DNA from 3 places in the Propionispora hippei DSM 15287 genome. Region 1 is predicted to be linked to each of the others. Evidence: riboswitches for the same ligand, from Rfam matches in the RefSeq annotation. Region 1 holds a riboswitch; each other region holds the start of a gene.

Region 1 (10,442 bases):
ACCGGGTGGGGAATGCTCGCTAAATGGGCAACGGTTTCATCAAAAACATGGGGTCCCGCCAAAACTGTAGAAATCGAAAATATATGTTCCAGCAAAAAAACGCCGATAGGTGCAACCCCACAAATGGAGTGCAGACGCCGAATGTAAAAATCTGTATTACTCATGTTTCAACCTCCTGTAATATTGCGTATAGGCCAAACCTATACCTGAAAAATTCACCGTTTCTTTCTACAGTCTGCGATAGGGTTTCTGACCTTCTTCATAGTAACTGTTGCCTTCCGAGTCAATTACCACAATAGCCGGAAAATCTTCAACCGTCAAAGCAGCCACTGCCTCAGGGCCCAGATCAGGGTATGCCAGCACTTCATATTTTTTAATGGATTTAGCAATTAACGCTGCCGCGCCGCCAACAGCCGCAAAATAAGTAACACCATGTTTTTTCATGGCATCCACCACAGCCGCCGAACGCGAACCCTTGCCAATCATGCCTTTAATCCCTTGCGCCAGCATGGTCGGCGTATACGCATCCATACGGCCCGAGGTAGTCGGTCCTGCCGAACCGATCGGATCACCCGGTTTAGCCGGAGTAGGTCCCAGATAATATACAATTTGATTATTCCAGTCCACCGGCAATTTTTCACCGCGGGCCAGGGCTTCCGTCATCGTTTTATGCGCTGCATCGCGGGCACTGAAGATCGTTCCCGTAATCAGTACACTGTCGCCTGCTTTCAGTTTGCGGGACTGCTCTTCCGTCAACGGGGTAGTAATACGAATTTTTTCTTTCATCTTACAGCACCTCCTCTACAGTTCAATCTCAGCATGCCGTGTAGCATGACAGCTAATATTTACAGAAACGGGCAGACCGGCAATATGAGTCGGATACCACTCAATATTAACAGCCAGCGCGGTGGTCGTTCCGCCAAGCTGCGGTCCAATACCGATTTTATTAATTGATTCAAGCAGCTCTTCTTCCAGTTTAGCGTATTCCGGATGCTCGTTGCGTTTGCTGATGGAACGGACCAAAGCCTTTTTCGACAGCAATGCCGCCTTTTCCATCGTTCCGCCGATTCCTACACCGACGACAATCGGTGGACACGGATTTTCTCCGGCGTGGATAATGGTGTCTAAAACCACCTTTTTCACGCCTTCCACACCATCGGCCGGTACAAGCATTTTTAAAGCACTTTTGTTTTCACTGCCAAAGCCTTTCGGCGCCAGTTTAATTTTTACCTTGTCACCGGGAACAATGGACGTGTGAAGTACTGCAGGTGTATTATTCGTAGTATTTTTGCGATTAAAGAGCGGTTCCGCCACAACGGATTTACGAAGATACCCCTCGGTGTACCCTTTGGCTACACCAGCATTCACCGCGTCCTCCAAACAGCCGCCGGTAAAGTGGACATCCTGTCCAATTTCCATAAAAATGACCGTCATGCCAGTATCTTGGCAGATCGGCCTGTCCTCATTTTTGGCAATGTCGGCATTCTTAATAATTTGACCGATAATGTCTTTTCCCAGCGGAGATTCTTCGGTTTGCTGTCCCTTTACCAGTGCGCTGTAAACATCTTCCGGCAGATAATAGCAAGCCTCCATACACATCTTGGCTATTGCCTGCGTAATTTGGTCAACCTCGAGCGTGCGCATCCAATACCCCCCGTTATTTTTTATTTGTACGTTAACTTGGTCTATCGGCTTATCCTATCCTATTAGATGGATTTTCTGCAAGTTCATATTTTCACTCACATAGGTAACCTACCGTTAACCAGTACAATCTACGCTTTAGTATACCATAGATAAATTGGTTTGCCAATTATCTACATAAAACAGTAAACAATTTATTGTTCTGTTCTGAACAAAAAAAACAAGCAAACTCTTGGCAATATTATCGGATTTTTTAGGACTGTCTATTCGTAAAGCTATCGGACTCCCGCAGTTCTTTCCTAGGGCGTGTCTGAGAGCTAACGGAATGTTCCGTGGCGAGTAATTTTTGCGCCAGACAAGGCAACATTTTGAAGGAATAGTGGGCCCTATTGCAAAAAATGTTAACGAAGTATGGTGTAAAAATTACCGTCAGGGGGCGTTTCGGATGGTTTTCAGGCATGCCCTAATAAAAGATAAAAAAGTAGTGCCGAGAATCTCGTTCTCAACACTACTCTCTGTTTTAAAACTCCAGCGTTGCAAAATAATCTTCAATTGTTTCGGCGCGGCGGATCAACTTCACGCTGCGGTCCGGCCGCAGCAGTAACTCAGCGGAGCGAAGCTTTCCATTATAATTGAAACCCATAGCGTGCCCATGGGCACCGGCATCGTGAATCACCACGACATCGCCGATATCAATCATCGGCAGCTTGCGGTTAATGGCAAACTTATCATTATTTTCGCAAAGTGAGCCGGTTACATCGTAGATATACCCTTTCGGCCAGTCTTCCTTACCGACTACCGAAATATGATGATAGGCCCCATAAAGTCCGGGACGCATCAGGTTGGCCATGCAGGCATCAAGTCCGACATAATTTTTGTAGATTTCCTTTTTATGCAAAACGGTGGATACCAGATAACCATAAGGACCGGTAACCATACGGCCGCATTCCATCGCCAGTTTTAAAGGATGCAGTCCGTTAGCCACGATCTTTTCCTCATACGCCTGCTTGATACCCTGGCCCAGACGTTCAAGATCGACTGCTTCCTGCTCCGGCCGGTACGGAATACCGATACCGCCGCCGAAATTGACAAACTCTATGCGGATACCCAATGACCGGTTAACTTCCAATACTAAATCGAACATCATATGAGCGGTTTCAATAAAGAAATTATGATCAAGTTCATTGGAAGCAACCATGGTATGAAGGCCAAAGCGTTTTACCCCTTTTTCCTTCACAATGGCCAGGGCCGACAGTAGTTGCTTTCTGGTCAGTCCGTATTTGGATTCCTCCGGATTGCCGATGATAGCATTGCCGCCTTCCCGGAGCGGGCCCGGATTATAGCGGAAGCAAAGCACCTCCGGGATGCCGGCATGTCTTTCCAGATAATCGATATGACTGATATCGTCCAGATTGATCACGGCACCCATTTCACGGGCTTTCTTAAATTCAATGGCCGGCGTATCATTGGAGGTCAGGATAATCTCCTCGCCCTGCAGCCCGGCTCTTTCTGCCAGCAAAAGTTCCGCCAGCGAACTGCAGTCGGCCCCAACACCTTCTTCCCGCAAAACTTCCATAATGGAAGGATTGGGAGTCGCTTTTACGGCAAAATACTCCTTAAATTCAGGCGCCCAGGCAAAGGCATTCAATAAAGCGCGCACATTGTCCCGGATAGCCTGTTCATCATAAATATGAAAAGGCGTTTTATATTCCTCAATAATCCTGTGAATTTCATCTTTAGAAAATGGTAGTTTCTTTTCCGCCATGTTAAAACCTCCTCAATATAGTTGGACAAGAAGCCGCCATAAAACACAAAAAGCGACTTGCGTACAATCTCACAAATCGCTGAAATGGTAAAGGAAGTTTTACCCACGTGCAAGATAGTAGCGCTCCCCTTGATATCCATCAAGCGACAGTCCGGTATTTCTTAAACACAAGACCAGCGGCAATCCCTGGCAAAGACTGCAGCTTCGGCGGCTATCCCTTTCCCTGGCTTCACAGTTCGCCAGACTCCGTCAGGTACTATTGATAGACCGCACCTCTACCACAAAATAATATAAACTTGTAACTTATCATACAGGATATGCCTATATCCTGTCAATATATATTCTTATCTGATATCAATGATCTGAGCCGCAACCTTACCCTGATCAATCACTAGCAGGGCGCAAGTCGGTACGTTGCCCCGCGGAAAGCCGGCGCTTCCCGGGTTTAAAACCAGCAAGTCGCCTTCCCAGGTAATATCGGGGATATGGCTGTGCCCGTAAATAACAATATCGACCGCAAGATCATTGGCCTTTTCAATCAGCTCCCGGGTGCCGTATTTTACTTCATAACGATGACCGTGAGTCAGCCAAATGCTTTTTCCTTCCACGGTTAAAAATTCATCTAACTTGGCGGTAGCATGATAACCGTCGCAATTTCCCGCCGCCGCCACCACCGGCACCGTTGTTAAGCCTTCAAAAAAGCGGATGTCCTGACTGTTATCGCCGGCATGAAGCCATAAATCCATATCCGGCAACGCTTTTACCGCTTGGTTAACCATAATGCCCCGGCCATGGGTATCGCTGATGACGCCGATCTTTTTCATGACATATATCCCGCCATCTTATCCACCATATGCCGTACAGCCATGCCGCGGTGACTGATTTTATTTTTTTCTTCCAAGGAAATTTCAGCCATGCTTTTGTTTAAAGCCGGGATAAAAAACAAGGGATCATAGCCAAAGCCGCCCGTTCCCCGCGGCGCCTGAAGAAGTACTCCCTCACAATAGCCTTCGGTCGTCAAAAGCGTGCCATCGGTATCCAAAAAAGCCAGTACACAGCAAAACCGCGCCTGACGGTCAGTTATCCGCTGCATAGCGGCCAGCAGCTTTTCGTTATTTTGGGTATCTGAAGCCTGTTCTCCGGCATACCGGGCGGAAAGCACCCCCGGTGCTCCGTTTAAAGCAACCACTGCCAGCCCCGAATCGTCGGCCAGGCAGGCCTTTTTCGTATATTCCTGATAATGCCGCGCTTTTAGCACCGCATTCTCGGCAAACGTGCTGCCTTTTTCCACTGCCTCCGGAATACGGTCAAAGTCGGCCAGGGAAAGTACGGTAACCGGCAAATGAGCCAAGGCTTTCTTAAACTCGGCGACCTTCCCTTTATTATAGCTGGCAATCACTATCTCTTTCACGGTTCACGCCCTACCTTCCAGGCCAGCGGCCCCAGAATGTCCTTTTGGTAATCAATCAATGCATGGATGCCTTTTTCACCGTAATTCAGCATTTCATTCAACTGCTGGCGGCTGAAATCGCTTTTTTCTCCCGTTCCCTGCACCTCGACAAAGGTACCGCTGCCGGTCATTACCAGATTCATATCCACGGCGGCATGAGAATCCTCTTCATAGCAAAGATCCAGGGCTGTTTCGCTGCCAATGACGCCTACGCTGATTGCCGCCAGGAAGTCCCTGACCGGAAAAGCCTTGTCTTGCTTATAGATGGTATTTACCGCATCAACCATGGCGATAAACGCACCGGTAATGGCCGCTGTCCGGGTGCCGCCGTCAGCCTGCAGAACATCGCAGTCCAGCCAAATCGTTCGTTCTCCCAATGCCTTTAAGTCTACCACGCTGCGCATGGCCCGGCCGATTAACCGTTGAATTTCATGGGTACGGCCGGTAATCTTTCCTTTGGCCGCCTCACGGATATTACGGGTCTGCGTGGAACGGGGCAGCAGGGAATACTCCGCCGTAATCCAGCCCTCACCGGTTCCCTTCATAAATGGAGGCACTTTTTCCTCCACTGTCGCCGCACAGATTACCTTCGTATTGCCGATTTCAATCAGCACCGAACCTTCCGCATATTTTAAATAATTGCGCGTAATTTTCACCACACGCATTTCATCCATACTTCGTCCGTCAATCCGTTTCAAATTCGTCACCGCCATCATAATTTTTCTACTTCCCAGTGCTGCTTATCCTGTAGCAAATAGTACCGGTATTCTCCCCGCTTTTTCGCCGCCAGCACCGCATCCTTGGCGGCACGGCGGCAAGCCGGGCAGGCATCCTTCGTTATTGCGGCGGCAAAAGCCGACCGGTCCCGTTCCTGCCAGCCTTCTACCGCTGTCCCCAAAGTAAAATAGCCTGAACAGTCGGGGCAAAGCCGTACTTTTTCCGTCTGCCTCTCGCTAATGCCGCTTTCGTCATAATAGATGCTGCGGCTGCGGTGCCAAAACTCCCCAGCCTCCTTACATAATTGCCGGGAAAGCTCCTCCCGGCGCGGCCAAACCTTCAGCCAGTGTTCCGTCAATTTTCGAACGTACGCCTGTCGTTGCGAATCGCTGGTCTGCCGCTTATTAGTCAAGGGATCCGGTTCAACTACCTTATGATAATTCAATTCCGCCATAGCCAGAATGATTCCTGCATTGACGTACGGCAGCGCATCCTCAATGGAATAGCCGCCTTCCAATACGGCCATATCAGCCTTAAGCTTGTCGGCCAGACGGGCATAGCCCTGCGCCGTAACAGCCATGTTGGCCAGTGGGTCACTGTAATGATTATCTTGCCCGGCCGAGTTAATAATCATGTCCGGCTTAAAATCATTCAAGATTGGCAGCACCACCTGATCCAGCACATAGTGGATATCCTCGTCGGTGGCTCCCGGCGGCAGCGGCAGGTTGATTGTTGTGCCAAACGCCGCCGGACTGCCGGCTTCCTCGACAAAGCCGGTCCCCGGATATAAAGTGCGTCCGTCCTGATGAAATGAGATGAATAGCGTATCCGGGTCATGGTAGAAAATATCCTGCGTTCCGTCACCATGATGAACATCGGTATCCACAATAGCAACCCGTCGTATGCCATACCGCCGGCGCACATATTCTACCATGACAGCTTCCGTATTAATGGTGCAAAAACCCCGGATACCATGTACCACCCGCATGGCATGATGTCCCGGCGGCCGGACCAGCGCAAAGGACCGTTTCACCTCCTGCCGCATGACCGCATCGGCTGCCGTCATCACGCCGCCGGCAGCGACTAAATGAGCATCAGTCAGCAGCGACTTAAGGTCGGGTACTCCGATATGAACCATTTCGATATCTTTCAAGTCTGCCATGCGCGGCTTATATTCCACAATACCGGGCAAGTCTAAAAGTCCCTCCTCCAGTATCTGGTCCCGCGTATATAAGAGCCGTTCTTCCCGTTCCGGATGGCTTGGACTGATCGCCCAGTCAAAGGCCGGAAAAAAAACTAACCCAAGCTTATTTTTACCCATTTCCCTTACCTCCGGTCGCTTATGCCGTCAATCGTACTTAAAACTCCCGGTTTAATTTGCATACGCAACGTAATCAGTTTGCCTGCCGTATGGAAGCCTCTGACCATGTTGAATTCTTCCGCATAGACAGCTTCACTGTCAGCCAGGTCAACTCCTGCCTGCGCGGCCCGTTCGGCCAGACTTTTTTCAGCCAGTCGCCGGGCCTCGCTCATACCGAACGGTTTGACAGTCAGTGAGCCACGCTCGCCCATTTCCGCCACCGTATAATAGCCTTGCTCCGTATCGGCCCGGAAAGTAATATCCAGCGTCGGTCGGGCTACAGCAGCACCAATGGCATTGGCCACCTGCGCCCCGTCGGGTATGCGACATTCCAGTCCCAGCGAATCGGCAACCAGCGGTACCAGACCGCCGGCGGCGCCACCGACACCGATCAATAAGCGGGGCGTGAACAATTCGCCATGTACAATATCTGCTACCCGATATACCGGTTCGGCAGCCTGCTCGGCAAGCATCCGCTCAATAGCCTGGCAGATACACCCAGCCGTCGCTGCCAGCACTTCTTCCGCCGCTGCAGCGGGCGTCTGACCGGCAGCTGCTACCTGTTGCATAGCGGCTTGGGCCTGACCGGCATCCCCTAGCTGCACTTTTTGAGCCACAACCAGAGCATCACTGACGGTAGGCGCCGGTCCGCCCAAAGCCATGGGCGCCCCTTGACGCATTGGTCCAATTTTCAATTCGCCATTTTCCCGGCGAACCAGACTGTCACCGCCAATTCCCACCGAACTCAGCCGAAAACCGCGCACGGCCGTGGGATAGCCGGCAACAGCCGCTCCCCGGGAGGCAAATAAGGGCCTTCCTTCCTGCCATAAGGCAATATCGGTCGTCGTACCGCCAATATCCAGCGATACCGCCGGTACTTCCGGCGCCGCCAAAGCCATGATCCCCAGCACACTGGCCGCCGGGCCGGTAAAGATAGACTCAACCGGCAATTCTTTTGCCGCCGCCAAAGGCAATGTTCCCCCGTCGGCTTTCAGGATATAAACAGGCGCCGTAATCTCCCGCTGCAGCAAGGCGGTTTCCACCGCCTGGGCAAACGCTTGAAATACCCGCCACACCGCCGCATTATAATAAGCGGAATTGGTCCGCCGCAAAAAATTCAGCGTTCCGGCCATTCCGGCTCCCAGACTTATATGGCGGGGATGATTGGCTTTCCTAAGCGTACCGGCTGCCAGCATTTCCTGCTCGGGATTACGCACGGCGAATTTGCCGGACACGGCCAATACCTTATAGGACGCCAGCTTTTGCGCTGCCTTAACCAGCTCGCTTTCGGCCAGAGCTAACCGTTTCCGGCCGCGGTGGTCGGTATAACCGGTTAAGATAACCGGCTCTTGCGGCACATACCCGGCAATATCCAACCCCGGACCGGGAATTAGGACAAGCCCCACCCGATCAGTTTTATTTTCGATCAAAGCATTGGTCACAATGGTGGTCGAAAGGGAAATCCGCTCGATCGCCCGGCGATCCACACCCTCCAGCACCTGATCCAGCACCGCAAGAATGCCGGACAGTAAATTCCCATGAGTTGTCGGTACTTTGGTCTGCACAAGCACTTGTCTGTCCTTCACAATAACCGCATCGGTAAACGTACCGCCTACATCAATTCCCACCAGCATATTACCGCCTCTTTTCCTGAGCATGGCAGACGCAGCCGATAGCCCCGTTAAGCTGGGGGAACGCCGGAACAACCACAGGCACGCCCAGTTCCCGCTCGAGCATCTTCCGAATGCCGCTGCCCTGAGCCACACCGCCGGTAAATACGAGCGTGCCGCCAACCAAGGCCCTTAACATCGGTTTTATCCGTCTGACAATGGAATAATTGACGCCTGCTGCCAGTTGCGCCGTGCTATGACCTTCCACAATACGGCCAATCAATTCGGACTCGCCAAAAATCGCGCAGGTTGTGTTCAGCTCTACCGGGTCAGCCTCATACCGGCTTAGTTCGGCAACATCTATGCCCAGCACGGCAGCCATGTTTTCCAAGTAACGGCCGGTACTGGCCGCGCATTTGTCATTTGTTTCAAAGTCAATCATTTTACCTTTTTTCACCTTAATCACCTTGCTGTCCTGACCGCCCAGATCAAGCAGGGTAAAATCAGTCAGACCCGTCTGGTATACCGCCCCCAGGGCATGGGCCTTCAGTTCAGGTATCACGGTGGCCCCGGCAATTTGTATGGTATTGCGCCCATAGCCGGTGGCTACCACAGCCTCCACCCGTTCAAACCCTAAAGCGGCAAAATCAATCACCAGCCCCGCTTCCTTACGGGTACCGTATTCACGATAAAATTGAACGGTTTCAAACACGTGCTTATCCTGAAGGCCGGCTTCGTCAGCCAGGACGAGCTTGACGCTGCGGCTGCCTAAATCAATCCCGCACAGCATAATCACTCACCTCAACATTTCCAGAAAGCTGTCGATGCGCAGTTTGGTCCGGGCATCCAGTTTACCCGGTTTATCACCTTCGATCGTCAACACCGGTATATCGAGCTTTTCACGGAAAATCATATCTTCAATCTGACGGTAGCAAAAACTCTGCACATAATGCAAAATGCCGTCAATATTGCGGCGCTCCAGTTCCGCCCGGATATCACGAATCCGGCCGAATACGCCGTATGGATAGGTGTAAAGCCGGTATTGTTCCACAATGTCCTGTGCTTCAAAAGGCATGGAAAACTGGCGCTGCACTTCGTTAAAAACCACTCTCGCCCCTTGCTGCTCAATATACCCGTATAGATCGGTAAAAATCGGCGGCACACCGATATAGGCCAGCCGGACATCCTCCGTTCTTTCCGCCGCCTGCCTTGCCTCCTTAAGAAAACAGTCCACATCGGCTTCAAATTCATCGGGGTTGCCGTTGAAATCACTGCAGGAAACCTGATATAAATGATTATAAAAGCCGCTCACTACATTATCCTGCCAGGTTAGCTCATCCAGCTTCGCCACCTTTTTCCGTATAACATCAAGCCGTTTTTTCACCCGATCGACCGCAGCCCAGTCGGTGCCCAGACGGGTTATCAATTTATCCATCTGCAGTTTTAGCAAATCATAGTCCCGGTCAAAGGGATAGGCAAAGGGAATGGTCTCTATTCCGGCCAGTTCATAGGTCTCCATTAAGGCATGAGTATTGCTGCAGTCACCCTGGGTAACGGCAATAACCTGTTCAAAATCCCCCTCCAGCACGACCGAATATAAACCCTTGATCCAGCCGCACAAATTGCGGGGATAACCGGCCTCTTCCGCCGCCTCCACCAGCCGAACGGCTCGCTGATTGGTAATAAAGATATTATTCAAATCCACCGGAATATATCCGGCCGCCAAAATGATTTCAACGGGAACGGTAGTCGTAATCGCAATATTTGCCATGCCCTAACTCTCCTAGTTGCAAATTCCCCGCCGGGAGATAAGAAAGAGGATAGTCTAGTCTATCCTCTTTTTCCGGTCTTTCATACCATAGGCCCGGCACGCCGGGCTGTTAAAGCTGCTTTGCCGAA
Region 2 (10,442 bases), on a different contig from region 1:
AAAACTATTGCCGGCCGGGAGCAGGCTGACAGCGGTCGGATAGTCAAGGGTAATGGCATTCAGTTGGAATACTTGCCGCAAAATCCTGACTTTGACGAAACAGCCACCGTTCTGGAGCAGGTGTTTAAAGGAGACTCGCCGGTTATGCGGCTGCTGCGGGACTATGAAGCGGCGCTGCTGGCAAGTCAGGAGCGGCCGGGCGATACTGCGGCGGCCCAACGGCTGATTGCCCTGTCGCAGCAAATGGATGCTCACCATGCCTGGCAGTTGGAAAGCGAAGCCAAGAGTATTTTGACCAAGCTGGGTATCCAGGAGTTTACCGGCCTTGTCAGTACGCTGTCCGGCGGTCAGCGCAAGCGGATTGCCCTGGCCGGGGCGTTGATCACACCGACCGATGTGCTTATTCTGGATGAGCCGACCAACCACATCGACAATGCGACGGTGGCCTGGCTGGAGGAGTATCTGCAAAAGCGCAAAGGCGCGCTGCTCATGGTCACCCATGACCGGTATTTTCTTGACCGTGTGGCTAACCGGATTATTGAGCTGGATAAAGGGCGGCTGTATAGTTATAGCGGCAATTACAGTCTATTCTTGGAAAAGAAAGCCGAGCGGGAGGAACTGGCCGAGGCGTCCGAGCGAAAACGGCAGAACCTGCTGCGCCAGGAACTGGCCTGGATCAGCAGGGGCGCCAGGGCGCGCAGCACTAAGCAGAAGGCACGGATTGAACGGTTTGAGGCCCTGCAGAGCGATAAACCGGAGGAGGCTGCCGGCAGGCTGGAAATCAGCGCGGTGGCAAGCCGGCTGGGGCGGAAGATTATTGAGTTGCAGGAAGTAACCAAGGGCTTTGACGGGCTCACTTGCATCAGGGATTTCAGCTACATTGTTTTGAAACAGGACCGGGTGGGGATTGTCGGGCCTAACGGCAGCGGCAAGACCACCCTGCTTAATATCATTGCCGGCCAATTGTCCCCAGACACCGGCAGCGTGGATATTGGTCAAACCGTTAAAATCGGTTATTTCTCGCAGGAAGGCCGGGAGATGGATGAAAGCCTGCGGGTAATCGACTATATCAGGGAAGCCGGCCATATTCTGCCGACGGCCGACGGAGGCCACATTACGGCAGCTCAGATGCTGGAGCGGTTTTTGTTCCCGCCAGCCCAACAGTGGTTGCCTGTCGGCCGGTTGTCCGGCGGTGAACGGCGGCGTCTCTACCTGCTGCGGGTACTGATGGAAGCGCCCAATATCCTCTTGCTTGACGAACCGACCAACGATCTGGACATTCAGACGCTGACTGTCCTGGAAGATTATCTGGATGATTTCCCCGGCGCCGTGATTACCGTATCCCATGACCGGTATTTTCTGGACCGGGTGACGGATAAAATCTTCGCTTTCGAGGGAGAAGGCTGCATCAAACCCTATATTGGCGGCTACAGTGATTATGCAGTGGCGTTGGAAGCGGCCCGCGAACAGGAAGAACTGCCTAAGGCCAAACGGCCGGCAACGGAGCCGGCCGCTGCGGCGAAGGACAGTGTGCGGCCCCGCAAACTGTCTTTTAAGGAGCAACGGGAGTATGAGGAGATTGAAACGGTCATTGCCGGTGTAGAGGCGGAATTGGCGGTCATCAACGGACAGATAGCCGCCGGCGGCAGCGATTTTACCCGCCTGCAGGAGTTGGTGACGCTAAAGGAACAGACCGATGCCCGCTTAAGCGAACTCCTGGACCGGTGGACCTATTTAAACGAACTGGTGGAAGCGGTTCAGAAAAAGTAATAGGCGGCTGTCGTAAAAAAATTGTTTTTTAAATAGTCCGTATGTGTGGAAAAAAGCTTGTGGTCCCTTTGTCCTTGCAGAGGCTAGGCCTGTCCTCCCAAATACTTAAGAAAAGACTTGGCTTGTGTCGAGTCCTTAAGGACGAAGACAGAAGCCTTAGTCGTTCTTACTTATGATCAGAAAGTCTATGCTTTCTGATCATGTGAAAAATTGCCAGCTTACTAAAATCCGTAAACTCGGTTAGCTCAAACAATACCCACAGGGCACAGGCCGGATTTCTTAACGTAAGCTGGCAATTTTTCAATCTGCGGAACGTATTTTTACGGAAAAGACCAAACCGGAACAAAAAATAAGGTTGTTGCGCTTTCTTAGCGCAACAACCTTTCAACGTGGCCTCTTAGGCAGCCGTCTTGTTGTCGTGAGGGGCTGTTCCTTTTAGCTGCGAGAGCAGCATGCCGCTTAGCATTAAGAGGCAGCCCCACAGCTCCCGTACACCCAGGATTTCCTGGAGAAACAGATAGCCGCCGATAGCGGCAAACACTGTTTCCAGGCTAAGAATGATGGAAGCGTGGGTCGGCGAGGCATATTTCTGTCCGATGATCTGCAGGGTGTAGGCAATGCCTACCGAGGCCAGACCACCGTACAGAATGGGGATGCCGGCCAGCCGGATGCCGTCAAGCGTGATGGTTTCTAAAGCCAAGGCGGCGGCCAGGCTTAAGACCGAGCAGGTGGCGAACTGAACCGAAGCCAGCTTAAGACTGTCCACCTTATGAGAGAAGTGATCGATCAGGATAATATGAGCTGTCCAGAAGAAGGCCCCGACCAGTTCCAGCAGGTCGCCGTAAGACAGCGAGAGATTTTCCTTGACACACAGGAAAAACAGGCCGGTGACAGCCAGCAGCGAGCTGAGCCAGGTAATGAGACTGGTGCGCTGTTTTAAAAAGATGCCGGCGATTGGCACCAGTACGGTATACAGGCCAGTGATGAAGGCAGCCTTGCCTGCCGTGGTGTACAGCAGGCCTACCTGCTGCAACGAAGCGCCGCAGAACAGGATGCAGCCGGCCGCCAGACCGACATAGGTGGTATTGGCAGTCGCTGCCGGTGCGGGCTTCTCAGTTTTCTTAAAATAGAGAATCAGCGGAATGAGTGAGGCGCTGCCCAACGCAAACCGTACGGCGGTAAAGGTGAAGGGACCAATGTGGTCCATACCTACTTGCTGGGCCACAAAGGCAAAGCCCCAGATAGCGGAGGTTAAGAGCAGCAGCAGGTTGGCTTTGGTTCTTTTCATAATGGAACATTCCTATCCTAGTGTTTCCTCCGGCGAAAGACCGGAGTATATCACCGGCCTTTTTTCCAGCAGACTTCATTGTCGTAGGCTTACATAGGTGCGATATGTGCGCTCCTCCTTGCCTGCTGAAAAAATTCTCGGTGCTATACTCCATCATTCCGCCGACGGAGGCACTATCGTTATTTTTTTGATTACCACATCTTCCAGCGGTTTATCCTGGGCGCCGGTTTTGACTTTGCCGATGGCTTTCACCACATCCAGGCCTTCCGTTACCCGGCCAAAGACGGCATGCTTATTGTCCAGCCAGGGCGTGGCATCGAGGGTGATGAAAAATTGCGAGCCTCCTGTGTTGGGACCGCGATTGGCCATGGAGAGAATGCCGGCCTTGTCATGTTTAAGATCAGGGCTGAATTCGTCGGGAATGGTATAGCCGGGGCCGCCGGTGCCGTTGCCGGTGGGATCACCGGACTGAATCATGAAGTTGTCGATAACGCGGTGGAAAATCAGACCGTTATAGAAGCCCTTTTGGGCCAGGGTGGCAAAGTTGCCGGCCGTTTTGGGTGCTTTGTCGTCAAACAGTTCAACCTTGAAGGTTCCCTTGGAGGTTTCAAAGACGGCAGTCCGGTTTTTGACGTCGGCGCCCTGCGCCTGTTGCGTTTCCCGGGCCGGTTCGGCCGGTTTAGCCGGCGCCTGTTGGGAGCAGCCTGAGCCGGTTAATAACACCAGCAGCAGGCCGGTGCAAAGAGCGGTGCGGAACGAGGTGGTCATCGGATATCTTCTCCTTTGTTGTTCGCCCTGAGCGGACGGGAAAGCCCCGTGTCAATCATAGGCGGAATGCGGTTTTGGACAATGTGGTTCTTGGAAAAAGAACTCTATTTTCTTAGAATAAAGCCAAGTAGGCCGGCATGTCAAGTCGGAGCGGTCTACAGGACCTTGTCAGCCTTAATCGGGTGGATACTGGCGGTCTATTTTCCGCAACCCTTCGTTGCCGTCAGTTAGCATACTTACGGTATGTCGCCCTCCTTCGCCTTGTGTTGCAAAAAATAGCCTCGCCCTTATCCTGCCGTTTTAAGACTGACAAGGCACTGGCCGGGTGACAGGGTCAAAAATTATTTATTGTCAAAACCGTACCGGAAAACAGCGATAAGAAGGGAATAGGGTGAAGACTGGCGAAAAGGTATTCCTTGTAAATATAAAAGGAGAAAACAGGATATTATGAAGCCATTACATATTGAGCAAACCAGTTCTACGCCGGGAGTTTTGTTTGAACCGGACCGGCATAGGCTGAAAATAATCGGACAATCTTATCCGGATAATGCGTTTGCCTTTTATGGGCCTGTTTTTCAGTGGCTGGACGAATTTTTAGCGGAGTGTGAAAGTTCCATACTATTGGAACTTTATTTCCAGATACCTTATATCAATGCCGGCAGCACCAAGTGCATCCTGCTGCTCTTGGAGAAGCTGACGGCGGCGTACCGGTCAGGCAAGCAGGTTGTCGTTCAGTGGTATTATGACGGGGATAGTGAAGTGGCGCAGGAATGTGCGGTGAAGTTCCAGGAAGATTTGGAACTGCCTTTCCGTCTGATTCCGCTGGAGGAAGACGTATGAGTGTCAGAAGGTGAGAAGTATGAATACTACCAATAAGAGAGACTGGATGATAAAAGATGAAGAACTGTTTGAGAGTGAGCAGCAGGTCTTGCTCCAAACGATGAGGGACTTGGTTAATCCCCGCTACGCGGACAGCGCGCTCTTGCCCCGTTACCGTGAACTGGCCGAGCATTACCGGCGGCTGCTGCAGATGACCCGCAAGACGTTTCTGATCAGTGATAGGCAGGGGGAATTTTTGCAGCAGTACCAGCATGATATGCAAAATTTGCTGGATCATGCCAACCAGGGTTTTTTGACTTTCGGAGCGGATTTACGGGTCAACCGGTATTACAGTGCGGAATGTCTCCGTATTTTTAGCGGTAAGATCGATGGCGCCGGCATTGTCGATCTGCTGGACCCCGAGGGTGAGCAGGAAGAACTGGCGGAGTTGCTGAGCCAGGTGTTTCTGGTCGATGAAACGGAAGGAAATGAGCTGTTGCAGCAATTGCCGCCGGTCTTTCATATTAACCGGAAAGTGATTTATGTGGAATGCAAGCAGATTTTACAGCCCTGTGACGGCATTAATCGCCGGGTCATCATGCTGGTGTTGACCGATATCAGCGATAAGCAGAAAGCGGAAGAGAAAATCAGGTATCTCAGCTATCATGACAAGCTGACTACTCTGTATAACCGGGCGTATATTGAAATGATGCGTGCTGAACTGGAAAAGATGGAGTTTTCGCCGTTAAGTGTCATTCTGATAGATATGAACGGACTTAAACTGGTAAATGACGTATTCGGTCACCATGAGGGTGACAGCCTGCTGACGGCGATGGCCGAGGTGTTGAAGCAGTCCAGCCGTTCCACCGATATTGTTGTCCGTTGGGGCGGCGATGAGTTTTTGATCTTGCAGCCGCTCACCAGCAGCCAGGAATGTGAAGCGGTTTGCTGTAAAATCCGGACGGCCTGCCGGCTACGGGCGGACACGCCTATTCCCTTGAGCGCCGCCATTGGCATGGCGACCAGGGAGGACGGCTTTGCTACCCTGGCGGAATTGTTCAGTATCGCCGAAAATCGGATGTACAGTCATAAGCTGCTGGAAAGCCGGACAGTGCGGCGGGAAATCATTATGGGTATGGAGAATACCCTGCATACCCGCTGTTTTGAAGAAGCCGGACACAGCGCCAGAGTATGTCAGTTGACCGCTGAGTTTGCCGCGTATATCGGCCTGGACATGGACGGTCCGGATATGAAACCGCTGGTCTTGCTGTCGGCGCTCCACGATATTGGTAAAGTGGCCATCCCCAGGGATATACTGGGGAAACAGGCCCCATTGTCAGCAGAGGAATGGGAACTGGTCAAAAGTCACAGCGATATCGGCTACCGGATGGCGCAGTCCATCGGGGAGGCGGTGCTGGCCGAGGTCATTCTGGCTCTTCATGAGCGTTGGGATGGCAAGGGTTATCCTTATGGCATAAAGGGTGATAAAATTCCCTTGCTGGCCAGGTTGTTTTCGCTGGTCGACGTATTTGATACCGTTACCCATGAACGCCCCTATGGCGTGGTTATGACCAGGGCTCAGGGTGTGGCTCATGTTGAAAAAGGCAGCGGCGGCCAGTTTGATCCGCGGCTAACCGAGCAGTTTGTCCGTTTTATGCGGGAAAGGAAAAAAGTGGTCTAGGACGTTTGTTTATAACTTATAACAAGGCGGGCTGGTCGCGCGAAAAGGAGCGCGATCAGCCCGCCTTTGGTGTTTGCACGGTCCCGATTAGCAGTTGAATTGCCGGACGGTTGTGTTTTCCAGGAGAACACAGTGGGAGGCTAAAAAAATCAGGTAACAGGCGTGAGGCGGCTGTGTATGCAGCATGTTTTTCTATGTCTGTTGCCAGTAGACAGGGATAACAGCGTTAAATAGGGTGATTGTGTACTTTACACAGAGGACATAGTTATGTATAATTTACTGAGTGTAAATAAGTTGGGTAGAAATAAGGAACGGAAGTGGAGTGAAGTAAGAATGAACCATCCTAATGCGGAGGAAGGAAACATTCAGCGGGGCCTTAAGAACCGTCATATTCAGATGATTGCTCTGGGTGGCGCCATTGGCACCGGCTTGTTTTACGGCTCGGCCTCGGTCATTAAGCTGGCGGGACCGGCCATTACGGTATCGTATTTAATCGGCGGCATCATTATTTTCTTTATCATGCGGGCCTTGGGTGAGATGTCGGTGGAGCAGCCGGTATCGGGTTCCTTCAGCCAGTATGCCTACCAATACTGGGGTGAACTGCCCGGCTTTATCGGTGGCTGGAATTACTGGTTCAACTATATTGTAGTCAGTATGGCGGAGCTTGCCGTTGTCGGCACTTATGTGAATTACTGGCTGCCGGATATCCCCATCTGGGTATCGGCGCTGGTTTGCCTGGTGGCAATTACCGCCATCAATCTTATTCATGTGAAAGCCTTCGGCGAGTTCGAGTTCTGGTTTGCCATTATCAAGGTGCTGGCTATTGTCGGCATGATTGTGTTTGGTGTAGCTATTATTGTTTTCGGCTTCGGTCACGGCGGCGTGCCGATTGGCCTGGGCAATCTCTGGCAGCATGGCGGCTTTTTGCCTAACGGTGTTTACGGCGTTATTTTATCGTTAGTCATGGCCATGTTTTCTTTTGGCGGCGTGGAACTGATCGGTATTACCGCCGGCGAAGCGGAAAACCCGAGAAAGTCCATCCCGCAGGCAATCAATCAGGTGGTTTGGCGGATTTTACTATTCTACGTCGGAGCGCTGACCGTTATTTTGGCTATTTTCCCCTGGAATGAGATGGGGACTCAGGGCAGCCCCTTCGTGCAAATCTTTACCCATGTGGGTATTCCGGCTGCAGCCCATTTGTTGAACGCGGTTGTGCTTACGGCAGCCTTGTCCACCTATAACAGTGCGCTGTACAGCAACGGCCGGATGTTGTATGGTCTGGCCCTGCAGGGCAATGCCCCGCGGCTGTTTGCCAAATTGAACACCTCCGGTGTTCCGGTAGCTGCCATTTTGGTATCGTCAGGCGTTACGCTGTTTGCCGTTTTACTCAGCTATATCGATCCGGACCGGGTGTTTTTGTATTTAATGGCAGTGGCGACTATCGCCATTATCATTAACTGGGCTATGATTTTGTTAGTTCAGCTTAAATTCCGGCAGAAGAAAGAGGCCGAAAAAGCGGTGCTGACCTACAAGCTGCCCTGGTATCCCTTTTCGTCCTATATCAGCCTGGCTTTTCTGGCCTCCATTTTAGTCATTATGGCCTTAATTCCCGATATGAGGTACTCGCTTTATATCGCACCGGCCTGGCTGCTTTGTCTGTACATCGGTTATCAGGTAAAGGCCAAACGGCAAAGTGAGCCTGTACGAAACTATTAACAATAGCAATTTATTGTAAAAAATTCGAAATTTGTTTTTATTTTTAGCACAGAAACGTAAAAGTCTCTTCCTAAAACACAGGGGATCAAGTATAATAAAAATTAGTTTAATACGGTGATCAGATAGAGGCGCGGGGATTATGAAACTGCAGTGAGCTGGCTGGCGATAAAACTGCAGCGGAGGAATACCCGCCGAAGCGGCCGTGCCCTGGCCAGGGCGGCTGCTGGGGTTGTATTGAATAAGTACAACACTGTCATCCGGGTTTCCCACCATTGGATGAAGCGCTATCTCACAGAAAGTTTTACTGTCATGGTTTATGCGGTAATCGTACGGTTGTGAGATGGCTCACGACCGTTTTTTTTTGTGAGCGAAAGGAAAGCGGTTATGGCGGGTTAGGCTGCAGGTTATTAAGACTAGGAGGTATTATATGTATAAGCAGGAAGATATTTTGAAAGAGCTTTGCCCGGCCAAACCGGAACTAAAGCGGGAGATGAAATCGCGCCACTTAATGATGATTTCCATTGGCGGAACGATCGGTACCGGCTTGTTTTTAGGTTCGGGGCAGACGATCAGTCAGGCCGGCCCGGCGGGTGCCATCATCGGATATTTGTTCGGCGGCTTTGTTATGTATATGGTGCTGCTCTGTCTGGCGGAGCTTTCGGTGGCTATGCCGGTTTCCGGCTCGTTTCAAAGCTATGCGTCCCAGTTTATTTCTCCTGGCGCAGGCTTTACCACCGGCTGGCTGTACTGGATTAACTGGGCGGTCTGCATTGCTGCCGATTTTACGGCGGCCGGAATTATCATGCATAACTGGTTTCCCCAGGTTGACACCTGGATTTGGAGCGGTATTTTTGCATTGGGACTGGCTCTGTTGAATGTTATTTCCGTCAAGGCCTACGGCGAGGCTGAATTCTGGTTTGCCGGCATTAAGGTTGCCGCCATTGTGTCGTTCATTATTGCCGGAGCCGGCCTGATGTTTGGTTTTACCGGACATGAGGGAGCTATTGGACTTAGCAATTTCCATACCGGCGGCGGTATTTTCCCCAATGGGTTTTCGGCGGTGTTTCTGACGATGATTGCCGTTTCCTACTCCTTTCAGGGAGCAGAACTGGTAGGCATTGCGGCAGGCGAATGCAAGGAGCCGGGCAAAAACGTGCCCCGTGTCATTCGCGGCATTACTTACCGGATTATGATTTTCTACATTTTGGCGATGATTATTCTGGCCGGAACGATTCCCTGGCAGGAAGCCGGCGTGCTGGAAAGTCCCTTCGCTCATGTGTTCGGACGCATTGGCATTCCCATCGCCCAGGATATTATGAGCTTTGTGGTGCTTACTTCGGCATTATCGGCCGGTAATTCCGCCCTGTACGCCTGCTCGCGGTTATTGTGGTCAATGGCCCAGGAAGGGCTGGCACCCCGTTTTCTTGGCCAACTAAACCGCAATGGTGTTCCTTTTTACGGCGTTATTGCTACGCTGATTCTGGCATGCCTGTCGCTGCTGACCAGTGAGTATGCGGCAGACACCGTCTATCTATGGTTAATGGCCAGTACCGGCCTGACCGGCTGCCTGATCTGGGTTATTATTGGCTGGTGCCAGATGAACTTCCGTAAGAAATTTTTGGCGGCAGGCGGTTCGGTGAAGGATCTGGTGTTCCGGACGCCCTGCTATCCGCTGGTGCCGATGCTGGCTATTGGGCTGAACCTGGTCGTTATCATCAGTCTGTATTTCGACGAATCCCAGCGTATCGTGCTGTATACCGGCTTCCCCTTGCTGGCAGCCATTTATCTGTTCCATGAAGTTTTCCTGAAAAAGCGGACTGCCGTAGCTCCTGCGGCGGAATAACACGGTCCTTTTTTACCGTAAAATGGTTGACGTGAAGCCGTTTATGGTGTAGAATGTTAAAATCATAAGATAGTTTCTAAAGGGGAGTAGCTCTTGGAAACAGAGTCAACATACTGGCGGTTTTCCCGTCTGGCTCTGTTTGTTGGCTTACCGTCAATTAGCGAGACCTTTAGTATGGCCTAGTGTCATACTAAAGGTCTCGTTTTTTGTATGATCGGAAGGGACAGTCTTTCTGATCGAATAAATGGAGACTTAATACAGACGGTGTTTGGACACCGCCTGTATTGTAGTCGAGATTATCCAGGGACTTAGCAATCTTACTCCCGCTTGTAAAGGTGGGAAGTTTTAGGTCGGGTTAGTCATTGGATAAATAAGGACGGAAGCGCTGGCCGGACCGGAGATCAGTCCTGCAGATCACAGAAAAAAGGGGAGATCGTAATGGCTTTTTTGACTTCGCTGGTCTTTGTTGTTCTGGCGGAAATGGGGGACAAGACTCAATTGCTGGCTATGGCATTTGCCGCGAAATACCGTTGGCAGACCGTGTTGTGGGGGATTTT
Region 3 (10,442 bases), on a different contig from region 1:
CACGCTGGCTTCCTCCACGGTTGCCAGTAAGGATTCGGGCAGCGGAGGCTCCGGTTTTTTTGAGCAGGTATTCGGCTTTCTGTTTGACAAAGTGCTAGGACCAATTTTTAATATTTTCGGCGGCGGAAAAAGCAGTAGCGGTACTTCTTCACCGGTTAATGTAATCCCGCTGCCAAGTTCGCCCGGTGACACGGCCGGCGGTGTAGGCAACACAGCGTCGCTGCGCGGCAAGGTGATCGTGGTGGACCCCGGTCACGGTGGCAGCAATCCCGGTGCGGTTGCCAATAATGACCGCGAGTCGGACAACAACCTGGCAGTCGGGTTAAAGCTGCGTGATAAATTGGTACAAGCCGGTGCAAAGGTTATTATGACCCGTGACACCGACCGGACGGTCGCGCCAGAGGGAAGTTCGCTGGGAGAGGAACTGGAGGCAAGGGTAGCGATGGCTGAGCAGCAAAAGGCCGATATCTTTGTCAGCATCCATTCCAATTCCAATCCGGACTCCAATATCGCCGGCGCCATGACCTTTTACCACAGCAATAAATCACCGGATTTGGCCCGCGCTGTACAAACGGCGCTGATCAAAACGACTGGTGCTGTTGATAAAGGAATTTCCCCGGCAACCTTTTATGTGTTGCGCAATACCACCATGCCGGGAGTACTGGTGGAAATGGGCTTCGTAACGAATGAGCAGGAATCGGTTCAACTGAAAAACGATGCCTACCGGGGTAAAGTAGCCCAAGGTGTCTTTAATGGCATTGCGGCTTATTTTGCCAACCGGTAGTCGGCTGCAGCGGGAAGACAGGGATGTGTAGCGCATCTCTGTCTTCTCCTTTTCCTGTAAATTGATAACGGGCTTGCTGCAGCAGGGTTTCGCGCACCCGGCGGTATCGGGCAGATAATATAATAAATACTTCACAGCAGGAAATTTGGAATTTTACACGAAATTAATTAAGTTAAATCTTTGTCATATGCCTATGCCCATTTAAAATAAAAAGGAGTTTTTTATGTACTGTAAATCTACTTTACCAAATGGAGTAAGAGTTGTTTCGGAAGCCATTCCCTATGTCAAGTCGGTGACACTGGGGGTGTGGGTGGGTACTGGTTCCCGTTCTGAAACGGAGCATAATCACGGTATTTCCCATTTTATTGAACATTTGATGTTTAAGGGAACGGCCAACCGCAGTGCCAAAGATATCGCGGAAGAAGTCGATGCCATTGGCGGGCAGTTAAATGCCTTTACGGCCAAGGAACACACCTGTTACTATATTAAAGTGCTGGATACTCATCTGGAATTGGCGATTTCCATTCTTAGCGATATGCTGCTAACCTCCAAATTTGACGAAGAAGATATCAACCGCGAGCGGGAAGTTGTTCTGGAAGAAGTGAATATGTATGAGGACTCGCCCGATGAACTGGTCCATGATATTCATTTGGAGAAAATCTGGCCCGGCCATCAACTGGGCAGCAATATTCTGGGCTCTGCCGCCTCGATCAAGAAGTTTGATCAGGCAATGGTGCGGGACTACTATGGCCGGTTTTATACGCCGGACAATTTTGTCATCGCGGCGGCAGGCAATTTTGAGCACAAAAAATTGCTGCAATTAACGGAACGGTATTTTGGCAAACTAGCCGGACGCAAGAACCAGGCTGCTGTAATGCCGCCCGAACTGCAACCGGGATACAGCGTGTACAGTAAGGATACCGAACAGGTGCATTTGTGCATCGGCATGCCGGGTGTGCCACAGGGGACGCCCGATGTGTACGGCATTCACATCTTAAATAATATATTAGGCGGCGGGATTAGTTCACGGCTGTTTCAAGCCATCCGCGAAGAACGGGGACTGGCCTATTCGGTCTATTCCTATCAGACCAATTACAGTGATGCCGGCTTATTTTCCGTCTATGCCGGAACCAGGCCGGGCAACCTTGCCCAGGTACTTGAATTGATCCTGCAAAATGTAGCTGACTTAAGGGAGCAGGGGATCGATGAAAAAACGTTGGCCAAAACCAAGGAACAGTTAAAGGGAAGCCTGCTATTAGGGCTGGAAAGTTCGAGCAGCAGAATGTCGCGGCTCGGTAAGCTGGAAATCAGTTTGGGACGCTATATCACGCTGGACGAGGTGGTGGCCAAAATCGAGCGGGTGACGCTGGACGATATCAGGCGGATTGCGGTTGACTTGTTTGATCCGCAGCGGATGTGCTTTACGGCGCTAGGGCCTGTGGACGAGTCAATCTGGCCGTAAGGCTGACGATCGAAAAAGCTGACGATTGGGAGAAAAAGTGATGAGACAGCGGGGATTTGAATTGGTTTCGGCATTTGAATGCTCCGGTATTGCTTTACCGGAGCGAAAAACGGCCTGCAGTGCCGGCTACGACCTGGCGGCGGCTGCGGCGGCAGAACTGCCGCCAGGCAAACTGGCGCTCATTCCGACAGGTTTAAAAGCCTATATGGAATCGGATGAGTTTTTGGGCATTCACATCCGTTCAAGCTTGGCGATCAAACGGGGCGTGAGCCTGGCCAATAGTCAGGGCATTATTGATGCCGATTATTATAACAACCCTGATAATGAGGGTCATATTTTCATTGCCGTGCGCAACGACAGTGACAGTCCGGTGCGGATTGAGCGGGGCGAACGGATTGCTCAGGGAATTTTTTATAAATACTTAACGGCAGATCATGATACGGAGCCGACCGACCGGCGTGCCGGCGGCTTCGGCAGTACGGGCCGGTAATTTTGATCGTGTAAAATGCGCCGGAACAGCTTTACTTGCTGTTTCGGCGCATTTTTTATACATATTTTTTTATGCTCTGCCATACGATGTAATGACACTGGCAGTGGAGGTGCGGGGTTGATTAGCTTACTTGTTCTTTTTACACTGGCGCTTATGCTGCCTGTATCCATCTGGCTGCGCATGTGTTGGCTGCGGCAGCAGGCCGGCAAGGTGGAACCCAAGGCATCCCCTTTGTCGCTGGCCGTGCAGGAGCTGCTGGCGGCTGCTGGCGGCATTTATCTGTCGCTCATTATGTTGCTTTCGTTTTTAAAGATTGATGTTCCGGAAAAGATCCTGTTGCTGGGCGTCGCTATGGACCCGCTGCCTTGTCTGGCCATTGGCCTGGCTATTGTGCAGCCCCTGGTTATGCGCCTTTTTAACAAGAATTAGGAGTGAAGAAAAATATGAGGTTAAGTGAATTATCGGGAAAAGAAGTCATCAATATCGGTGACGGAGCGCGGCTGGGAGTCATTAACGAGTGTGAGCTTACGTTTGATGCCAGAACCGGGGAAATTGACTCCCTGATTCTGCCGGTGAGCCAGAGCTTTTTGCATTTTTTAAGCGATACGAAAGTTTCCGCCATTCCCTGGGACAGTGTTAAAAAAATTGGCGACGATGTCATAATTATTGAGTTGCAGCAGGCAGGAGAAGTGTCGAATTCCCGCATGCTTCGTCGAACCGGCAATACATAGTAAGCGGCAGAATGGACAAACTAACATGGTAGAATTGGACTTTGTCCAATTCATACTTCAATGTTAGGAGGTCTGTTTATGAACAATTCCGGAAACAACCAGTCTTCTACGCAACAAACTGCCAGCAGTGCAGTCGTTAACAGTTACGCCGGCGCTTCCTCAAGCAGCGGCCAGAACGCCGCCGGTGCGCAGGGACAGGCAACAAACGGCATGCAGGCACAAAATGCATCGCAGAGTCAAACAGCTACCTCAAGCAGCGGCCAGAATAGCGGTGCGTCAAACAGCACCCAGTCTTCGCAAGCTGCCGGTAAAGGAACAAAAAGCGTCGTTGGGGTATTTAAGTCACGCAGCAGCGCCGAGCAGGCTGCTCAGCAATTGCGTCAGCAGGGCTTTAGCACCGAAGAGATCAATTTGGTAAGCAAGAAGCGGGAAGGAGAGGGCAAACCCGAATACTATGACGACGATATTACCGACGGCGCTTTAACGGGCGGCACTATTGGCGGTATTGGCGGTTTGCTGCTGGGCGCCGGGGCTATGGCTATTCCGGGGATTGGTCCGGTTATCGCCGCCGGTCCGATTGCGGCAGCTATCAGTGGTGTTGTAGCTGGCGGTATTGCCGGCGGCCTGATTGATTGGGGCATTCCGGCCGAGGCTAGTCATCGGTATGAGGAAAGTGTGGCTCAGGGCAATACGCTGGCCGTTATCCGCGCCGACGCTGCCAAGGTAAATGCCGCCGCTCAGGTATTGCGGCAAAACGGGGCCAGTGAAGTGGAAAGTCACAATACCAAATAGTGATTGTAAAATCTGAAATTGACTAAACGGCTCCAGCGGTTAACTCGCCTTTACTCCCAGGAGTAAAGGCGAGTTAAGCGGCGGTCGGTGTTTTTTTTCGCAAAAAGATTGACACTGATGGAACGCTTAGTATACAATGTACGTAAAATAAATAGACCTCATCCTGCGCGGGGTGGAGTAGAGGTGCGAACAAGATGAGTACTTTCAGCTAGAGTGGTGTCGATGATCTGAAAGGAAAGGGTTGTTTGCCGAAGTATAGCAAGGCGGCCAAGCCTTGTATACTGGTCTTACATCGAATAGGTTTAAGACTGTCACCAAAGTGGTATTTGGTGGAGCGCTATCTCAAATCGACGGCAGGGGATATTCTTTTGTTATATTTCCTGATGTCATGGTTTTGGCTGTCTAATCACAAATAAGACAGCCGGTGAGATAAGCATTCACCGGCTGTCTTTTATTATTTTAGGAGGTGGACTTTTGTGATTAGAGTAATAGTGTGCGGCGCATACGGCAAAATGGGCCGTGAAGTGTTGAAGGCCGTATATAATGACAAGGAATTGGAACTGGTCGGTGCTATGGATGTGAACTCCAGCTTTGCCGATGCCGGCGAACTGATTGGTATAGGCAAGATCGGCGTTACGGTAGGCAAGGATTTACAGACGGTTATCACCGAGACCAAACCGCAGGTTATGGTTGATTTTACTAATCCCGCCGCAGTGATGCCCAACATTCGCACGGCTATTGCCTGTGGTGTAAGTCCTGTTGTGGGTACAACCGGCTTATCAGCGGATGATTTGGCAGAAGTAGGGCGGTTATGCAGCGATAAAAAGGTCAACGCGTTGATTGCGCCTAACTTTGCTATTGGGGCCGTATTAATGATGAAAATGGCGCAGGACGCGGCAAAGTATCTTCCTCATGTGGAAATTATCGAACTGCATCATGACCAGAAGCTGGATGCTCCCTCCGGTACGGCGCTGCGGACGGCACAGTTGATTGCCGAAAAGCGGGGTTTCTTAAAACAGGGCCATCCGAACGAAGAGGAAAAACTGGCCGGTGCCCGAGGCAGCGAACTGGAGGGTATTCGTATCCATAGCGTCAGACTGCCTGGCTATGTCGCCCATCAGGAGGTTATTTTCGGCGGCTTGGGGCAGACTTTGACCATCCGTCATGATTCGATCTCCCGTGAGTCATTCATGCCCGGCGTGGTGCTTGCCTGCAAGCGGGTACTTACTATCACGGGGCTGGTTTGTGGTTTGGAGAACATTTTGGACTAATGCATAATATGGTGAGTATGAACGGTGCTAGGGCGTGCCTTCACACTAACGGAATGATCCATGGCGACTGATTTTTTGCGCCAGACGAGATATACCCTAAAGGGCACGCGAAATTTTGCAGGAATAGCGGCCCCTATTTTCAAAAATTTTAGCGAAGTATGGCACAAAAAGCGCTGTCAGGGAGCGTTTCGGATAGTTTAAAGACACGCCTTACAGGAAAAGGAGCGATTGGGAATGAAAAAATATAATGTTGCAATACTCGGGGCTACTGGCGCAGTAGGCAAGGAGTTTCTGGAACTGATTGAAGAGCGTAATTTTCCGTTTGCCGAATTGAAACTATTGGCTTCCTCCCGTTCGGCAGGTAAAAAAATCGACTTTATGGGAAAAACTTATACTGTAGAAGAAGCCAAACCGGAATCCTTTGAAAATGTACAGATTGCTTTATTTGCCGGCGGCGCGGCGAGTAAGGCTCTGGCTCCCGAGGCTGTAAAGCGCGGCGCCGTCGTCATTGACAATTCCAGCGCCTTTCGCATGGATCCGAAGGTGCCCTTGGTCATTCCCGAGGTAAATCCTGAGGCGATTAAAGAACATCAAGGCATTATCGCCAATCCGAACTGTTCTACTATTATTATGCTGATGGCATTAAAGCCGATTTATGACAAAGCGAAGATTAAACGGATCGTCGTATCGACCTATCAGGCCGTTTCCGGTGCCGGTAAAGAAGCGATTGATGAACTGGAAAATCAGGTGGTTGCCCATATTCAACGGGCGTCGATCGAAGCTAATATTCTGCCGGGCGCCAGCCTGCCGAAGCATTACCAAATCGCTTTTAATCTGCTGCCGCAGATCGATGTGTTTGTTGACGGCGATTATACCAAGGAAGAAATGAAAATGGTTCATGAAACACACAAAATTCTGGGTGACCATACAATCGGCATTTCGCCCACAGCCGTGCGGGTCCCGGTGTTCCGCAGTCATTCCGAGTCGATCAATCTGGAACTGGCAGAACCGTTGTCGGCCCAGGAGGCCCGGAATTTATTGAGCGCTTTCCCCGGTGTTGTGGTGGAGGATGAGCCGGCAGATATGGTGTATCCTATGCCGCTGCTTACCTCCGGCAAAAACGATGTGGCCGTAGGACGTATCCGGGAGGACAAATCGGTACCGTACGGCTTGAACCTCTGGGTTGTAGGCGATCAAATCCGCAAAGGCGCGGCTTTGAACGCACTGCAGATTGCGGAATACATGATTGGACATAATTTAGTTTGAGGTGTTGGGAATGCGTATAATTGTCCAGAAATTTGGCGGCACATCGGTCGCCAATGAGGATGTTAGAAAACTGGTGGTAGGCAAGGTGGAAAAAGTGCGCAGCCAGGGCTACAGCCCGGTGGTTGTGGTATCCGCTATGGGTCGCAAAGGGGAGAATTACGCTACAGATACCCTTATCGGCCTGGCCCGGACCGCCAATAAAAACATTGCCGCACGGGAACTTGACCATATGATGTATTGCGGTGAAATGATTTCGGCAGTGATTATGGCCGGCACATTGCAGGCAGCCGGCATGGATGCCGTTATGCTGACCGGCGGGCAGGCCGGCATTATTACCGACAATCATTTTGGCCGCGCCCGGATTTTAAAGATTGAGCCGTCCCGCATTATAAGCCTGATTAAGGCTGGCCGGATTCCGGTCGTTTGCGGTTTTCAGGGGATGACCACCGAAGGGGAGTTCACCACGCTGGGCCGCGGCGGTAGTGATACGACAGCGGCGGCGCTCGGCGCGACACTGTCGGCGGAAATGATCGAAATCTATACCGATGTCGACGGGATTATGACAGCCGATCCGCGGATGGTGAAGAGTGCGCAGATTCTTGACTGTATCAGCTATGGCGAGGTTTGCCAACTGGCGCACCAGGGAGCCAAGGTCATTCATCCCCGGGCGGTGGAAATTGCCATGCAGAAAAATATTCCTTTAATTGTTAAGTCCACCTTCTCCGACGAACCGGGAACACTGATTACGAACATCGGTCAGGATGAGAACGGCGGAACTATTGTTAGCGATCGGATTGCCACTGGCGTAACCTCACTGAGCAATATTGCCCAGATTCGGGTAAATATTGATGCCGGAGCTGCTCATGGTTCGAGCTTTCAGGTGTTTAAGCTGATGGCCGAAAGCTGCATCAGCGTGGATTTGATTAACGTTCATCCCGGACAGATTATGTTTACTGTGGCGGGAGATGCCGCTGAACGGGCTGTTAACCGGCTGCGGGAAGGCGGTTATCAGGTAGCCGTAACCTATGACTGCGCCAAGGTATCGGTGGTCGGCGGCGGCATGCGGGAAGTACCCGGCGTTATGGCCAGCTTTGTGGAGGCGTTGGCTACCAATAAGATATCCATTCTGCAAACAGTCGACTCCCATACTTCCATATCCGCCCTGGTGAAACGGGAGGATGTGCAGGCGGCGGTATTGGCGTTGCATGAAAAGTTTGGCCTAGCAGGGTGAGCCGGAACGAACCCTGTTAGGTGGGTATATCCTCTACCTTATTAATAAACAAAAACAGGAGGGGCGTTTGTGAGGAATTTTGGCAGAGTGTTTACAGCGATGGTTACTCCTTTTCATGAGGATTTGCGGGTTAATTATGCTGCCGCTGCTCAGTTAGCTACACATTTGGCTGCCAATGGTTCGGACGGTTTGGTGATCGCGGGAACTACCGGTGAATCGCCGACCTTAACACAGGAAGAAAAACTGAATTTATTCAGTACCGTCTTGGAGGCGGTGGGCGACCGGGTTACCGTTATTGCCGGAACCGGCTCAAATGATACACAGCATTCCATCGAAATGACCAGGGAAGCGGAAAAACTGGGTGTCCATGGCGCCATGCTGGTAGGCCCCTATTATAATAAGCCCAATCAGGAAGGGTATTATCAGCACTTTAAAGCCATTGCCGAGTCCACAGCGCTACCGTTGATTGTATATAATGTACCCGGCCGTACGGGGTCCAATATTTCACCGGACACCATCGTCCGGCTGGCGGCCATCAAAAACATCGTGGCGGTGAAAGAAGCCAGCGGTTCACTGGATCAGGCTTCGGAGATCGTGCGGCGGGCACCGGCCGGTTTTATGGTGTACAGCGGTGACGACAGCCTGACACTGCCTATTCTGGCAGTCGGTGGCGTTGGCGTAATCAGTGTGGCCAGTCATATTATCGGCCGACAGATTCAAAATATGATTGCCGCTTTTGCCGCTGGCGATGTCCGGCAGGCTCAGGCCATTCACGGGAGCATTTTTCCGTTTTATAAATTGATGTTCATTAACAGCAACCCCATACCGGTTAAAACAGCCGTTAATCTGCTGGGATTGTCGGCAGGCCCCTGCCGGCTGCCGCTGACGACGGCGTCTGCCGGGGAAGTGGAGCAGATTAAAGAGAGCATGCGGCAACTGGGCATTATGTAATATATTGGGAACGGCCCCATTCTCGTAGAGGATGGGGCCGTATGTCTGTCGGGGAATGGGCATATAATAAATCAAAATCAGTTCCACTTGTTGTCATGACGGAAATAAGGTATAATGGCAGTAAGTGGAAGTGACGGACGGCTGGTTTGACCTGAGTGGAGTGGACGGCGATAATCGTAGAGAGGTCTGGTTCTTTACTTAAAATATTCTGGAGGTGTGCTTTTTTTTGGCAAAGTTACCGCAAAAACTTCAAATTATTCCTTTGGGAGGATTGGGAGAGATAGGAAAGAACATGACAGTGGTCCGCTGTGGCGACGACATTGTTGTGATTGACTCCGGCCTCATGTTTCCTGAGGATGACATGCTAGGGATCGATTTAGTCATTCCCGATATTTCGTACCTGCTTGACAACCGTGATTTGGTGCGCGCCATCGTGCTGACTCACGGACATGAAGATCATATCGGCGCCCTGCCGTATGTCTTAAAGCAGCTTGATGTACCGGTGTATGGGACGCGCCTGACACTGGGCATATTAGAAAACCGGTTGAAGGAAAACCATCTTACCAATGCGCAATTGGTGGCTGTGACACCGGGCAGCCAAATTCAGGCCGGAGCTTTTACCGTCGGCTTTATCCGGGTCAGCCACAGCATTGCCGACAGTGTGGCTTTATTTATCAAGACGCCGGTGGGAACTATCGTTCATACGGGCGACTTCAAATTGGATCAAACGCCGGTAGACGGCAAAGTGACCGACTTCCACAGATTTGCCGAACTGGGGGACCAGGGAGTCCTCGTCATGCTGGCAGACAGCACCAATGCCGAACGACCCGGCTATACGATGAGCGAACGGTCGGTGGGAGTCACTTTTGATGAAACCTTTCGTACCGCCAAAGACCGTATCATTATCGCCACATTTTCTTCCAACGTGCACCGTGTCCAGCAGGCTGTCGATATGGCCTGCAAGTATAAGCGCAAAGTGGCCGTATTGGGACGGAGCATGGTCAATGTTGTTAATATCGCGCTGGAACTTGGTTATCTGAATATTCCGGAGGGAGTATTGATTGACATTGATCAGATCAATCAGTACCCTGCTTCTGCGATTGTCATTCTGACCACCGGGAGCCAGGGCGAGCCGATGTCGGCCCTGACCCGTATGGCGATGTCGGATCACCGGAAGGTCGATATCGTTCCCGGCGACACCGTCGTCATTTCCGCTACGCCTATACCGGGCAACGAAAAGCTGGTGGCCCGGACGATTGACTATTTGCTGCGCCAAGGCGCCGACGTTGTTTATGAAGCGACTTCAGGCATCCATGTTTCCGGCCATGCCAGCCAGGAAGAGCTTAAGCTGATGCATAATCTGATTCGTCCTAAATTTTTCATACCCGTCCATGGCGAATACCGCCATTTGAAGAAGCATGCCAAACTGGCGCAGGACATGGGAATGGCCAAGGAAAACATCTT

The links. A riboswitch is a leader RNA that binds a small molecule or an ion and turns the genes downstream of it on or off. The one in region 1 is predicted to bind lysine.
Region 2: another riboswitch for lysine. It lies ahead of F3H20_RS12360 (amino acid permease); the one in region 1 lies ahead of F3H20_RS11230 (diaminopimelate decarboxylase family protein).
Region 3: another riboswitch for lysine. It lies ahead of dapB (4-hydroxy-tetrahydrodipicolinate reductase); the one in region 1 lies ahead of F3H20_RS11230 (diaminopimelate decarboxylase family protein).

What each region holds. Positions count from the first base shown of each region.
Region 1 is NZ_FQZD01000017.1:27,806-38,247, reverse strand. It holds gene F3H20_RS11245 (succinate dehydrogenase) at 1-164, opposite strand, end outside; gene F3H20_RS11240 (Fe-S-containing hydro-lyase) at 229-786, opposite strand; gene F3H20_RS11235 (fumarate hydratase) at 802-1,644, opposite strand; gene F3H20_RS11230 (diaminopimelate decarboxylase family protein) at 2,162-3,406, opposite strand; lysine riboswitch at 3,517-3,692, opposite strand; gene F3H20_RS11225 (metallophosphoesterase) at 3,751-4,230, opposite strand; gene F3H20_RS11220 (XTP/dITP diphosphatase) at 4,227-4,817, opposite strand; gene rph (ribonuclease PH) at 4,814-5,554, opposite strand; gene F3H20_RS11210 (histone deacetylase family protein) at 5,569-6,894, opposite strand; gene F3H20_RS11205 (hydantoinase/oxoprolinase family protein) at 6,900-8,567, opposite strand; gene F3H20_RS11200 (acyl-CoA dehydratase activase) at 8,569-9,333, opposite strand; gene F3H20_RS11195 (2-hydroxyacyl-CoA dehydratase family protein) at 9,340-10,314, opposite strand.
Region 2 is NZ_FQZD01000021.1:25,334-35,775, forward strand. It holds gene F3H20_RS12330 (ABC-F family ATP-binding cassette domain-containing protein) at 1-1,770, shown strand, start outside; gene F3H20_RS12335 (DMT family transporter) at 2,168-3,058, opposite strand; gene F3H20_RS12340 (peptidylprolyl isomerase) at 3,212-3,826, opposite strand; gene F3H20_RS12345 (DUF1987 domain-containing protein) at 4,274-4,666, shown strand; gene F3H20_RS12350 (diguanylate cyclase) at 4,686-6,326, shown strand; gene F3H20_RS12355 (amino acid permease) at 6,660-8,042, shown strand; lysine riboswitch at 8,158-8,337, shown strand; gene F3H20_RS12360 (amino acid permease) at 8,470-9,885, shown strand; gene F3H20_RS12365 (TMEM165/GDT1 family protein) at 10,324-10,442, shown strand, end outside.
Region 3 is NZ_FQZD01000006.1:200,232-210,673, forward strand. It holds gene F3H20_RS04325 (N-acetylmuramoyl-L-alanine amidase family protein) at 1-784, shown strand, start outside; gene F3H20_RS04330 (M16 family metallopeptidase) at 1,008-2,246, shown strand; gene dut (dUTP diphosphatase) at 2,287-2,736, shown strand; gene F3H20_RS04340 (hypothetical protein) at 2,854-3,165, shown strand; gene F3H20_RS04345 (YlmC/YmxH family sporulation protein) at 3,180-3,467, shown strand; gene F3H20_RS04350 (hypothetical protein) at 3,546-4,259, shown strand; lysine riboswitch at 4,430-4,607, shown strand; gene dapB (4-hydroxy-tetrahydrodipicolinate reductase) at 4,736-5,530, shown strand; gene F3H20_RS04360 (aspartate-semialdehyde dehydrogenase) at 5,765-6,796, shown strand; gene dapG (aspartate kinase) at 6,807-8,027, shown strand; gene dapA (4-hydroxy-tetrahydrodipicolinate synthase) at 8,097-8,978, shown strand; gene F3H20_RS04375 (ribonuclease J) at 9,205-10,442, shown strand, end outside.